One region of the Desmospora activa DSM 45169 genome, then DNA from elsewhere that is predicted to be linked to it. Evidence: riboswitches for the same ligand, from Rfam matches in the RefSeq annotation. Region 1 holds a riboswitch; each other region holds the start of a gene.
What was found. A riboswitch is a leader RNA that binds a small molecule or an ion and turns the genes downstream of it on or off. The one in region 1 is predicted to bind S-adenosylmethionine.
Positions count from the first base shown of each region.

Region 2: linked by a shared signal. The riboswitch ahead of metX (homoserine O-acetyltransferase MetX) and the one ahead of C8J48_RS09865 (ECF-type riboflavin transporter substrate-binding protein) in region 1 are both predicted to bind S-adenosylmethionine.
Region 3: linked by a shared signal. The riboswitch ahead of C8J48_RS19175 (YezD family protein) and the one ahead of C8J48_RS09865 (ECF-type riboflavin transporter substrate-binding protein) in region 1 are both predicted to bind S-adenosylmethionine.
Region 4: linked by a shared signal. The riboswitch ahead of C8J48_RS14830 (methionine ABC transporter ATP-binding protein) and the one ahead of C8J48_RS09865 (ECF-type riboflavin transporter substrate-binding protein) in region 1 are both predicted to bind S-adenosylmethionine.

Region 1 is NZ_PZZP01000001.1:2,022,203-2,025,414, forward strand. It holds gene C8J48_RS09855 (GNAT family N-acetyltransferase) at 1-710, opposite strand, end outside; gene queF (preQ(1) synthase) at 773-1,189, opposite strand; SAM riboswitch class I at 1,564-1,677, shown strand; gene C8J48_RS09865 (ECF-type riboflavin transporter substrate-binding protein) at 1,768-2,328, shown strand; gene C8J48_RS09870 (ABC transporter ATP-binding protein) at 2,341-3,212, shown strand, end outside.
Region 2 is NZ_PZZP01000001.1:778,481-781,692, forward strand. It holds gene C8J48_RS03760 (ABC transporter permease) at 1-322, shown strand, start outside; gene C8J48_RS03770 (ABC transporter ATP-binding protein) at 454-1,476, shown strand; SAM riboswitch class I at 1,533-1,637, shown strand; gene metX (homoserine O-acetyltransferase MetX) at 1,747-2,853, shown strand; gene C8J48_RS03780 (succinate dehydrogenase cytochrome b558 subunit) at 3,120-3,212, shown strand, end outside.
Region 3 is NZ_PZZP01000001.1:654,823-658,034, forward strand. It holds gene C8J48_RS03165 (phosphatidylglycerophosphatase A family protein) at 59-604, shown strand; gene C8J48_RS03170 (helix-turn-helix domain-containing protein) at 675-1,088, opposite strand; gene C8J48_RS03175 (helix-turn-helix transcriptional regulator) at 1,227-1,484, shown strand; SAM riboswitch class I at 1,654-1,761, shown strand; gene C8J48_RS19175 (YezD family protein) at 1,839-1,994, shown strand; gene C8J48_RS03185 (phosphoadenylyl-sulfate reductase) at 2,087-2,800, shown strand; gene C8J48_RS03190 (sulfate permease) at 2,816-3,212, shown strand, end outside.
Region 4 is NZ_PZZP01000002.1:326,714-329,925, reverse strand. It holds gene C8J48_RS14840 (SDR family oxidoreductase) at 1-620, shown strand, start outside; gene C8J48_RS14835 (sugar transferase) at 769-1,410, shown strand; SAM riboswitch class I at 1,822-1,931, shown strand; gene C8J48_RS14830 (methionine ABC transporter ATP-binding protein) at 2,005-3,012, shown strand; gene C8J48_RS14825 (methionine ABC transporter permease) at 2,996-3,212, shown strand, end outside.

The DNA.
Region 1 (3,212 bases):
GGATCGTTTGCCCCTGGTTTTGTACGACATTGATACAAAATGATTGCTTCCAATGTTCCATTAGTGTGATAAACACGTTTAAAGAGGGCATAACCAACCGACTCCCCATCTCCGTCACGAACAATAGCCGCCATGCCGTCCTTGATTCCCTCCCAGTCTGTTTGCCAAGGGGACAGTGACGGATAAAATGATAACGATGACACTTCACCGGCGCTTCCGATCTGTACCCGGTATGACTGCCGCTCTTTTAACAACGCAACATCCAGCGTCCCCGTTTTTTCCAGAAAAAGCAGCCGGTCAACCACACGATACCCCATCTTCTCATACAGAGAAATGGCTTTTTTATTCTTTTCAAAGGCTTCCAATGTGGCGATCTCCACCTGTTCCCGTTGATACAGAGCCATTGTCGCTTCCAGCAACGCTGTGCCCAGCCCTTTTCCCCGGTAGGGTACCGCTACACCGGTTCCTCCGTTCCATGCCGCTTTTCTCCCCTGTACCGTTCTTAGCCCGTTTAGCACGATCCCCACCGGTTCCTCTCCCGCAACGGCCACCAACGATCGCGCCGGGGACAGCCCTTCTATACCCATCCGTTGGACAAATCGATCCACCGTCATCGTAGCATCCACCAGATATCCTTCAAAACAGCGGTTCCATATTTGTGTCGCCTCTTCAAACGAGTATTCATGTAACGATCGAAATACCATCTCCATGAGATCCCCTCCTTTTTTTGATTGAACCAAAAAAACCCGGCTTACGCCAGGTCATTCATATGTTATTCCCCCGTCCACTCCGCCACCACACGCGTGCCAAGCCCACCACGGGCGTTCCATAAAGCTTCCACCTTCATCCACTTTGGTTTGGACACTGCCACCAGCTCCTCCAAAATACGACGGGTGGCGTGCTCTTGATAGATGCCCACATTGCGATAGGAGGTAAGGTAGTATTTTAACGATTTCATCTCAATCAGATGGCGACCCGGGACAAACGAAATCGTAATCTCTGCAAAATCAGGCAAACCCGACCATGGACATACCGAGGTAAATTCAGATGTAGGAATCTCCACTTCTATGTCTTTACCCGGATATTCATAAGGAATCGTTTCCAAGATATCAGTCATAATCGCCGACTCATCTTGAATGTCGAAGCGGATATTTTGATATTTACTGTGGTCCACATTAATCTCTGCCATCCATTTCTCCCCCTTTGATCCACTCTCATCATACCGCGATCCATTTTACCATACAACGCAACCTCGAGAAATTGACACTGGTCCACTCTCGTCCATAAAAAAATTAAGGCTCATACGAACGTTAGTTCTTGACACCGTCGATCGATTGGATTAAGATTAAAACATCCCTTTCTCGACCCAGTTAGAATCATGTCTTCTCTATCTTGGTCTACCCCTTAAAAACGGCTTTTGGCCGTTCTTTTTTTATTTGACGGGAAACAGAAACCAATGCATCTCCCGCTGTCGAAAACCTTGACGACCTTATCGATCTATACTAATATATCTTTTGGTATTATGTACTTTTGTCGTATCTTTTTTTCAAAACTACATACTTGATCTTATCAAGAGCGGCGGAGGGATTTGGCCCGATGAAGCCCAGCAACCTATTTGACCGCAAAAAAGGTGCCACATCCAACAGAGATCACCAGATATCTTCTGAAAGATAAGATGAACGACACACCGTCCCACTCTTTCCTTCGGAAAGGGTTTTTATTTTGCACGATCGCGTTCCACCAAATCTTAAAAAAGGAGCGGATACCATGTTTACTTCCCTTTTTCAATTGAACACCAAAACCGTCGTCACGATCGGCATCGGATCAGCTTTATACGGAATATTGGGCTTATTGGGATTTCCGATCGCACCCAACACCTTTATTAAGCCTGCTGTTGCCCTATTGGTGATCTTTGGGGCATTGTTTGGACCGGTGGTCGGGTTTTTGATCGGGTTTATCGGGCATCTCCTGACCGACCTCATCTCCGGTTGGGGCATTTGGTGGGGATGGGTGTTAAGTTCCGGCATCACCGGTCTGTTTATGGGGTTGGTATTTACCAATAAGGGCTTTAGCGTCAACGATGGCCAAGTCAAGGGAAGACATCTCGTCTTTTTGGCCATCTCCGGCCTTATCGGCATTATCATTGCTGTCTCGTTAGCCGGAGCACTCGATGTGTGGTTGATGTCAGAACCCGCCGACAAAGTCGTGCTGCAAGTGATCGGCGCCTCGGTCGCCAATGTCATCGTATTGGGGGCATTGGGGATTCCTGCCGTCTTGGGCTTAACCAAATGGAACCGGCGTAACACCAACTTAAAACTGGATGTTTAAAGGAGTCCGCTCATGTCTGCCATCCTTTCGTTTCAGGATTTTAGCTTTCGCTATAAACATGTATCCAACCCGACGCTAAAAAAGATCAACCTGGACATTCAAGCAGGGGAAATGATATTGATCGCCGGACCAAGCGGTTCCGGCAAATCGACACTGGCCCATTGTATCAATGGGCTTATCCCCTTTTCATATCCCGGGGAGATCACAGGGGAGCTTTTCATCCGTGGAGTTGCTCCTCAACCGAAACATCTGTCCGATATCAGCCGTGTGGTGGGTACCATCCTCCAGGATCAGGATGGTCAGTTTGTCGGTTTAACCGTAGGAGAAGATGTTGCGTTTGCTTTTGAGAATGAGGGCATTCCCCTGGAACAGATGAAAATCGAGGTCAAGCACGCACTGAATATGGTCGATATGCTGCCCTGGATCGATCGAAGCCCCCATGAATGTTCCGGCGGGCAAAAACAGCGGGTTTCTTTGGCCGGTATCCTCTCTATGTCTTGTGATGTGCTTCTGTTTGATGAACCCCTTGCCAACTTGGATCCCGCCAGTGCGCAACAAGCGATGGCGTTAATTGTTGAAATTGGGCAACGCACCGGTAAAACGGTAATTATTATTGAACATCGGATTGAAGATGTCCTGCGCCAACCGATTGATCGCATGGTGATTATGGACCAAGGAAGTATCCAAGCGATCGGCACACCGGATGAATTGCTCGCTACCAGCATCCTACGGGATGTCGGCTTGCGGGAACCGTTATATGTCGAGGCTCTCAAACACCTTCAGCCTGAGTGGAAACCGACGGATCGCCTCAGCAACATCCGTCACATCCTGTCCCCTTCACTTACACAAGCGTTGCACAACTGGTGTCGACCGGTCCCAGTAAC
Region 2 (3,212 bases), 1.2 Mb from region 1:
TGCCCGCACCCTAGGGGCCGATACTCGCAGGCTGATGCAAAAGCATTTGATCCCAAATGCGATGGGACCGATCATTGTCATGCTCACCTTTACGGTTCCCAGCGCCATCTTTGCGGAAGCATTTCTCAGCTTCTTAGGTCTAGGGGTGCAAGCGCCGATCGCCAGCTGGGGCACCATGATCAACGATGCCTTGGTGGTGATTTTGTCCGATGAATGGTGGCGTCTCTTTTTCCCGGCCTTTATGCTTAGCTTGACGCTGCTGGCTTTTAACGCCCTGGGAGACGGTTTGCGCGATGCGTTGGACCCCAAAATGCGAAAATAGGGAAATAGGGCATTTACCCAAAGGAGAGGTAGCCCTAAAGGACTACGTATTAGAAGGGGCTTTGCCCGAAGGAGAGGTAGCCCTAAAGGACAACGCATTAGAAGGGGCTTTGCCCGAAGGAGTGGTAGGCGATGGAATCTATATTGGAGATTAAAAATTTAAAGGTCACCTTTCATACCCATGCCGGTCCTGTGCACGCCGTTCGTGGAGTCAATCTAAAAGTAGGCAAAGGAGAAGCATTGGCCATCGTAGGAGAGTCGGGCAGTGGAAAAAGTGTGACCGCACAAGCGATTCTCCGCTTGATTCCCTCTCCCCCTGGGCAGATGGAGGAAGGTGAGATTCTCTTTGCCGGGCGTGATCTCGCACGGGTGTCGGAGTGGGAGATGTTTCGGATTCGTGGCTCGGAGATCGGAATGGTATTTCAGGACCCGATGACCTCGTTAAACCCGACCATGACAGTAGGGAAGCAAATAATGGAGGGGCTGATGTGGCATCAACAGCTCACCCGGGAAGATGCACGGCAAAAAGCGGTGGAAATGCTGCGACTGGTAGGCATTCCTACGCCGGAGAAGCGGGTGAATCAATTTCCGCACGAATTTAGCGGGGGGATGAGGCAGCGGGCGATGATCGCCATCGCCCTCTCCTGCAATCCAAAGGTTTTAATCGCCGATGAACCGACGACTGCCCTCGATGTAACGATCCAAGCGCAGATTCTAGAGCTGATGAAGGAGCTTCAGGAGAAAACGGAGACTGCCATCATTTTGATCACCCATGATCTAGGGGTTGTAGCGGAAATGGCGCAACAGGTGGCGGTGATGTACGGCGGAAAAGTGGTGGAGTCCGGCAGAGTGGAAGAGATCTTTCATCACTCCCGTCACCCCTACACTTGGGGGTTGATGGCCTCTATGCCGCGGCTAGATTGGAAACGGGAGGAGGAGTTGACCCCGATTCCCGGTTCACCGCCGGATCTGTTTGATCCTCCCCTGGGTTGCCCTTTTGCCGATCGTTGTCCACATGCGATGCATATTTGCCATGATGAAATGCCGGAGGTGTACTCTGTTTCGGAAGATCATCAGGTAGCGTGTTGGTTGGAACACCCTCAGGCCACACCTGTGAGTCAAACACCCCAGGTACAAATTCGGGCACGTGGGTAATACGGCTTGACAGTAAAGTTAAAACCATCTTATCATAAGGAAAATCATAAACCTTCTTCTTATCCAGAGCGGTTGAGGGACTGGCCCGATGACACTGCGGCAACCACCCTATCAGGGAAAGGTGCCAACTCCTGCTGGACATATGTCCAGGAAGATGGGAAGAGGGGCGGGACATGTGTGTATGCGCAGCCCGGCCTCTTCCATTTGGGAAGGTGCCGGGCTTTTTGCTTGATAATACTCAGCGCGCGGAATGGTCGAGGAGGATTGTAAATGAAAACAGCGGAAAAGGGCGTGGAACGGCGACAGGTGCGCGTTGATCGGTTTTTGCTGGAGTGCGGAAAAGAGTTGACGGCAGTGGAAGTGGCGGTAGAAATCGCAGGAGCTTGGAAGCCGGGACAGGATAATGTGATTCTAATTTGTCACGCCTTGACAGGAGATGCTCATGCTGTCGGGGATGAAAGGGATCCAGGTTGGTGGGATGAACTGGTGGGAAGGGGAAAACCGCTCGATACCGACCGCTTCGCCATGATTACGATGAATGTGTTGGGGGGATGCAACGGCACGACCGGTCCCGCCTCTATCTGTCCACAGAGCGGTCGTCCCTATGGATCTTCCTTTCCATTGGTGACGATTCGGGATATGGTGCGGTTACAACGACAAGTTTTAGCACAAATGAAGGTGGATCACTTGCAGGCGATTGTTGGCGGATCAATGGGAGGCATGATGGTGTTGGAGTGGGGGATACTATATCCCGAAATGTCGCGGCGGCTGATTCCGATTGCGACAGCACCATCGCTAAATGCTATGGCAATCGCCTTTAACGAGATTGCCCGTCAGGCCATTCGGTCAGATCCTGCTTTTGCAGGAGGAGATTACTATCCGGACTCAGGACCGATCCGGGGGTTGGCGGTTGCGCGGATGGTGGGGATGGTCACTTATCGCACTCCGCGGTTGTTTGAGCACCGTTTCGGTCGAAATTTGCAGCGAAGTGGACCGTTATTGAACCAGGAGAGCCTGTTTCAAGTGGAGAGTTATCTTCGCTATCAAGGAAATAAGCTGGTGGACCGCTTTGACGCTAATAGTTATCTGACATTGTTGAAGGCAATGGATACCCATGATATCGGACGGGGACGGGAAGGAGCCCGACGGGCTTTAGCTCGGGTGCAAGCGGCGGTCTTGGTAATTGGAATCGAAGATGACCAACTGTTTCCGGCGTATCAACAGCGAGAATTGCACCGTTGGCTGATTGCGGAGGGAAAGGAGAGCTACCTGTTTACCTTTCCTTCGGATTACGGCCATGATGCTTTTTTGGTCCAGTTTGATAAATTGGCTCCTCCCATTCAGGCTTTTCTCTCGGATACGGTACCCACCGTTTAAAAATGTGACGATTTGGTGGATATCAAAATGAATAAAAGCCCATTTTATCTTGTGTAGAGGTATACCTTTCCAATATGTGAGAATCCCTTACCTTGACGCTCTAGGAAGCTTGGGAGTACAATAAATGTGGCAAATGCGTTAAAACTTCTTGCCTATTGAATAGTTTTTGTTGGTTACCGGCGCTCTGCCGGTAATGCTATGAGCAAAGAAGTTTTACGTATTTAAGGATTTCATCGATTTTATTAGGGGTAAATGGGGGGCAAGTGATGAGTAAGCACCGTAGTTTTTTCAACCGGCGGCTTCACTCTTTACTGGGTGTAATCCCGGTTGGCTTTTTTTTGCTTGAGCACCTATGGACG
Region 3 (3,212 bases), 1.4 Mb from region 1:
CACATACGATAAAGCATTGCATGATACGTGAAGAATTCTGATTGAAGAAGGTGGGCTCATGTTTTACCGCCATGTGCTAGACTTGCTGCAAAAACGAGGGGTTTCACTGGATGAGATCGCCGATATCGTCTATACACTGCAACGACCGTATAATGATGAGTTAAAGAAAGCCCACTGCTTGGAAAGTGTAGAGCATGTCTTGCAAAAGCGAGAAGTACAGCATGCCATCATTACTGGTGTTGCCCTGGACACCTTGGCGGAAGGGAAACAGCTGCCTTCACCACTGCAGCGGATGATGGAAGTGGATGAACCCTTGTACGGCTTGGATGAGATTATGGCGTTAAGCGTTGTCAACATCTATGGAACCATCGGTTTAACCAGCTTTGGATATCTGGATAAAACCAAATTCGGCGTCATTAGCCGTCTCAATCACAAGGATGGCCACATCCACGTCTTTCTGGACGATTTGGTGGCCGGTGTCGCTGCAGCGGCATCGGCACGCATTGCCCATGAAAATCCGGATATGGAACGATATCGAGCGGATATTGCGCTGCATGAAGGGGAAAATAGCGAGAAGGGTGTTTCTGATCAATCGCATACATGAGAGTTGATAAAAAGGAAAACAAGCGATTCAACCACAGAGTTGGATTGCTTGTTTTGTGTGTGAATGGATATTAATCTTTTTTCCCATGAAGGTCTTCGCTGTTTTTCCGCGGCCGGGAAACCCGGTACAAGGTTTTTCTCTCCTGAATCCCCCACTCAACAACATTGCGAAAGGTGGATACATCTTTGCTAGTGAGGGGAACATGATCCCAATGTAATGTTTCTTGTTGCAAAAACTCACGCAAATTAGATTCAAAATGGCCTTCTTCCCTTGGATCGGAGGAAAAGAGCGTGCGACCGAGGAGAAAATCGGTGGTTACTCCATATAGATCGGCCAATTTTCGCAATGTCTCCAAGGAAGGTTCCCTGTCGTCCCGCTCATACATCCCGACGGCACTCTTACTAATTTCCAGGTGGTTGGCGACATCTTCCTGGCGCATGTTCCGGCGTATACGCAAGGTGCGCAGACGTTTTCCCAAAGACATGGTGAAGTGCCCCCTTTCATCTCTCATCCATTTTAACACATATCGTGTGAAGTAGACAGAATTTGTACCTCAAGTGTTTCAAATACACTTATTGTAATTTATAATAATTAGTAGCACTTCATGTGTTGGGTGGTGCGTATGAGGGATATAATGGCGAAAAAGTTGGTATGTTTACGTGGAGTAAGGCCCCGAACCGAAGTGGCAAGCAAATTACACATCAGCGTCAGTGCACTGCAGATGTATGAAAACGGCCGTCGTGTACCGCGGGATGATATTAAGCTGAAGTTGGCGCAATTTTATGGAGTCTCAGTTGAGTATTTGTTTTTTCAGCAGGAGGATGAGGAACATCAAACAGGAAAAATAGAGAATGAAGGTGACAAGAATTTTGAAGGTTAAGGTGGGAGAATGGTTGCGATTGCCCTGGTGGGATCGTTGGGTCTTATTATTGCGAAAGCGGGCGTCTAATCGGGATTTTCCACAACAAAAAAAGGGAGAATCAGGATCAACAATTAATCCGATAGAAAAACCTTGACTTCTTTGCGTGAACTCAATAATATGGAACTAAATCTTATCCAGAGGGGTGGAGGGATTCGGCCCGATGAAACCCGGCAACCTGCGATTTGAAGCAAGGTGCTAATTCCGACAAAATGGTTTCCATTTTGGAAGATAAGATGCGGGTCGATCTTGTATACCCCCCAGTCTCTCCAAAATGGACGAGGCTATTTTTTTCATTATTTTCACAGGGAGGGGATTGGGGTGGGAGAAAAAGATAGCGTCGATTTTAAAGTGGTTTCCAACCATATTGAAAAGATGTTGGAGACGATGAAGTATGGATCGATCACATTGGTTGTTCAGGACGGTAAGGTGATTCAGTTGGAGAAAAACGAAAAGGTTCGCATTCGCTGAAAAAACAAATCGCTGACCAGACAAACTGGAGGCGGTCGGTACCATCAATAGGGGCCGACCGTCTTTTTTGATGCTTGAAAGGAGGGAGAAGGATGGAATCCAGATTAACCTACGACAATTGGGATGAAGGTAAAAAGCCGTCGTTCTCCATTAATCAGGATGATCGGGGAGCGAAAGCGGTCCTTTCCTGGGCGGTGCAAACGTATGGAGACGATTTGGTATACGCTTGTAGCTTTGGAGCGGAGAGTGCCGTCCTGATCGAGTTAATCTCAGAAGTAAAGCCGGATGCCCGTTTGGTATTTTTGGATACCGGCCTACATTTTCCTGAGACATATGATCTGATCCAGCGGGTGGAGGAACGTTATCCTCGCTTGGTGGTAGAGCGGGTGAAACCGGATCTGACGGTGGAGGAACAAGCGAAGCAATACGGTGATGCGCTGTGGAAGCGAGAGGCGGATCAATGTTGTCGCATGCGCAAAGTGATTCCGCTGGAACGGGCGCTAAAGGGTGTGCCTGCTTGGATATCGGGATTGCGTCGTGAGCAGTCTCCCACCCGACGCTTTACGGCGTTTCTCAATCACGATAAACGTTTTCAATCGATCAAAGTATGTCCGTTGATCCACTGGACGTGGGATGAGGTCTGGGCCTTTATCCGCGAGCGGGATCTGCCTTACAATCCCCTTCATGATCAAGGATATCCCAGTATTGGCTGCGTGCCGTGCACAAAAGCGGTAAAAGACGGAGAAGATCTCCGTTCCGGACGGTGGACCGGCAAGGAGAAGACCGAGTGCGGATTGCACTCCTAAGGTGAGGAGACGTTCATGTCATTTGTAGTTGCGATTGCAGTCGCTTGTTTTTTCGCTATGAATATCGGTGCTAGCGGAGCTGCGGCGTCCATGGGGGTAGCCTATGGTTCTGGTGCTGTTTCACGGCGCCGGGTGGCTCTGTTGCTCTGTGGGGTGGGCGTGATTCTCGGTGCGACCATCGGCGGCGGCGAAGTGGTAAAAACAGTGGGGGAAGGGATTGTTCCTTCCAATCTGTTGTCGGTGGAAGTGGCTGTCATTATATTAGCTTCCGCTTGCCTCTCCCTGTTTATTGCCAATCTCATCGGAATTCCGCTGTCTACCAGTGAAGTGACGGTGGGGGCAGTCGTGGGTGTGGGTATTGCCTTTCAGGCATTGTATCTATCCAGTTTGACGGTGATTGTCGCTTTTTGGC
Region 4 (3,212 bases), on a different contig from region 1:
TCTACGCTTCTTCCGCAGCGGTTTATGGAAATCCGCAATATTTGCCGATCGATGAAAACCATCCCGTTAATCCGCTCTCTCCTTACGGGATTTCCAAATTTACACCGGAGTACTATCTAAGAGCGTATCAAGATCTCTATGGAATCCCCTTTACCATTTTGCGCTATGCCAATGTTTACGGGCAACGGCAGATCAGCAAAGGGGAGGGGGCGGTGATTGCCATCTTCCTGGAGCGCATTTTGAAGGGGGAACCACTCCGAATTGACGGGGATGGGGAACAAACCCGGGATTATATTCATGTATCCGATATTGCCGCTGCCAATATCGCGGCACTGTCACGGGCCGAAAACCAAGTGCTCAATATTGGAACGGGTATTTCCACTTCCATTAATGAGTTGGTACAGCTTTTGAAAAAGGTGTCAAATAAACCGATTTCTGTTTCCTATGGTCCTGACAGAGAAGGGGATATTAAACATAGTTATTTTGATATTGACGGAGCGCGACGCCATCTGATGTTTAAGCCTAAGGTCAGCCTGGAAGAAGGCCTTATACAAAGCTTGGATTACCTTTTGCAAAACAGGGTTTTACTCCAGCGTGGAACGGCTGTAACAGAATTGTAAAGATAACGTAAAATACGCCTAATCGCGTATTGCCAACCGGTTAGATCTCCAGTATACTGGTTACCAGTTGGTGAAGTTCTGGTAAGTGATTACTGTTTTCAACTATTTTTATTACGGCAGGAGTGGTTTGCGGATGCGTTCAAAAGCGATGGCTTACGAAAGCGATTCGCAAGCGAGTTCGGTTGATCTTCAACCATCGCATGAGCAAACAGGAATGTATCCTGTGGCAAAGCGAATACTTGAAATCTTATTTTCGATTGCGCTCTTAGTGTTTATTCTTCCTGTCATGGTATTGACGATGATTGCCATTAAACTGGAATCAAGAGGTCCGGTCTTTTATAAGCAAGAACGAGTGGGGTTAAACGGTCGACCATTTCATGTGATTAAATTGCGATCAATGCGGATTGACGCTGAGAAAAATGGACCGCAGTGGGCTGCCAAGGATGATCCGCGCGTCACACGAGTGGGCCGCTTTATTCGTAAGACTCGCATCGATGAAGTGCCACAATTGATCAATGTCTTGCACGGGGATATGAGTCTGATCGGTCCACGTCCGGAACGACGGGTGTTTACGGAGAAGTTCGCCAAAGAGATCCCCAACTTTAAAAAGCGGCTAACCATTAAGCCGGGTTTGACGGGTTGGGCTCAAGTGAACGGTGGTTATGATGCTACTCCCAAAGAAAAATTCTTTATGGATATGTATTACATTCGGCGACAATCGTTTGCCTTGGATCTGCAAATCCTGTACCGCACCGTCTGGGTTGTTCTCTCCGGTAGCGGAGCGCGTTAAAAATGAATCATCAACACACACAAAGGTTGCCAATCAATGGCAACCTTTTTTATTCTTCACCATAATCGGTTCTATTTTCATGTAAACCTCTCGATTAGAAAACCAAACGGAGGGTAAGGTATAACAAAAACCACAGGGGAATACTCATCCATGTTGCATTGAAAATGCCCAACAAGAACGATTTACCAACAACAGGGTAATTCATACAGGGCACCTCCGTGACCTCTTGATTAGTTTTTATTATACGGCATATCCCCCGAAAATAGTGTGGGAACGGCAATTTGTAAAGGAAATGTAATGCTTGGGTAAAACCCTTAACAAACGACGATCAACGGTTCGCAAAAACGAAAATATTGACGGGTTGCGTTTCTCATGCTAAAATCATTCTCGACCAATAGGAATAATTGGATTCTCTTATCCAGAGCGGTGGAGGGACTGGCCCGATGAAACCCGGCAACCGACTGCATAGCGGTAAAGGTGCCAATTCCTGCGGAACTGGTAAAGGTTCTGACAGATGAGAGTGGAGAGTTTGGACACAACCTTTCTGCGTATCTGCCAGAAAGTTTTTTTTATGTTGTAAGGGAGGTGTAGGTTGTGATTCAACTGAAAGAAGTATCCAAACAGTTTCCCGTAAAAAGAGGAAATCAGCCGGTGACAGCGTTATCCGGAGTAAATATCGATGTTCAACAAGGTGAGATCTTTGGCATTATCGGCAGAAGCGGTGCCGGTAAAAGCACGCTCCTGCGAATGGTAAACGGATTGGAAAAACCGACGTCCGGAGAAGTGTATGTGGACGGTCAAGCCATTCACCACTTAAATGAAAAAGAGTTGCGCCAGGCGCGCTTACAGATGGGAATGATTTTTCAACACTTTAACCTGTTATGGTCACGAACGGTATGGGGAAATGTGGCATTCCCCTTGGAAGTGGCAGGAATCCCTAAGGACGAAATTGAGGAGCGGGTGAAGCGGCTGTTGGATCGTGTCGGATTAAAAGAACGGGCAACGGCATATCCCTCACAACTGTCAGGGGGGCAGAAACAGCGTGTCGGCATTGCCCGTGCTTTGGCCAACGATCCCAAGGTGTTGTTGTGTGATGAGGCGACATCCGCCCTCGATCCGGAGACGACAGCCTCCATCCTGCAATTGTTGCGGGAAATCAACCGCGACACGGGAATTACACTGCTGCTGATTACACACGAAATGAGCGTAGTTCGCGCCATCTGTCAGCGGGTGGCAGTGATGGACGGGGGCAGTGTGATTGAGTTGGGGGAAGTGGAAGAGATCTTCCAACGGCCGCGCCATGAAGTAACCGCCCAATTTGTGAAGCAGACATTGCTGGAAGGAGCGGAGCAACCCCAGGCCGACGCAGAAACTAGTGTCTGGCTGCAGTTTTCAGTCGACGACTGGAGGGAGTTGTTACCGCATCTGCAAAAGGAAGCCGCTACAAATGGAGTCCGGATTCACTTAGTAGCAGGGGAACTGACTGTGGATGGAGCGGTGACGGTTTCCTTGGAAGGGGAGCCTTCAACCGTAGAAAAAGTGGCGATACGGTTTCGAGAGCGATCGGAGAAGGAGGTGACGGCAGGTGTTAGCGGAAGTTGATTGGCCGCTGGTTTGGCAGGCAAGCGGTGAGACGGTGTATATGGTCGCGATCTCCACTTTTTTTACCGCCCTCTTCGGTATTCCTCTCGGAATCCTACTGGTGATCACTGATCGTGGACAGATTGCAGCCCAACCGTGGTTACAGCGAATCATTGCCGCTTTTGTCAATTTATTTCGTGCGGTCCCCTTTATCGTGTTGG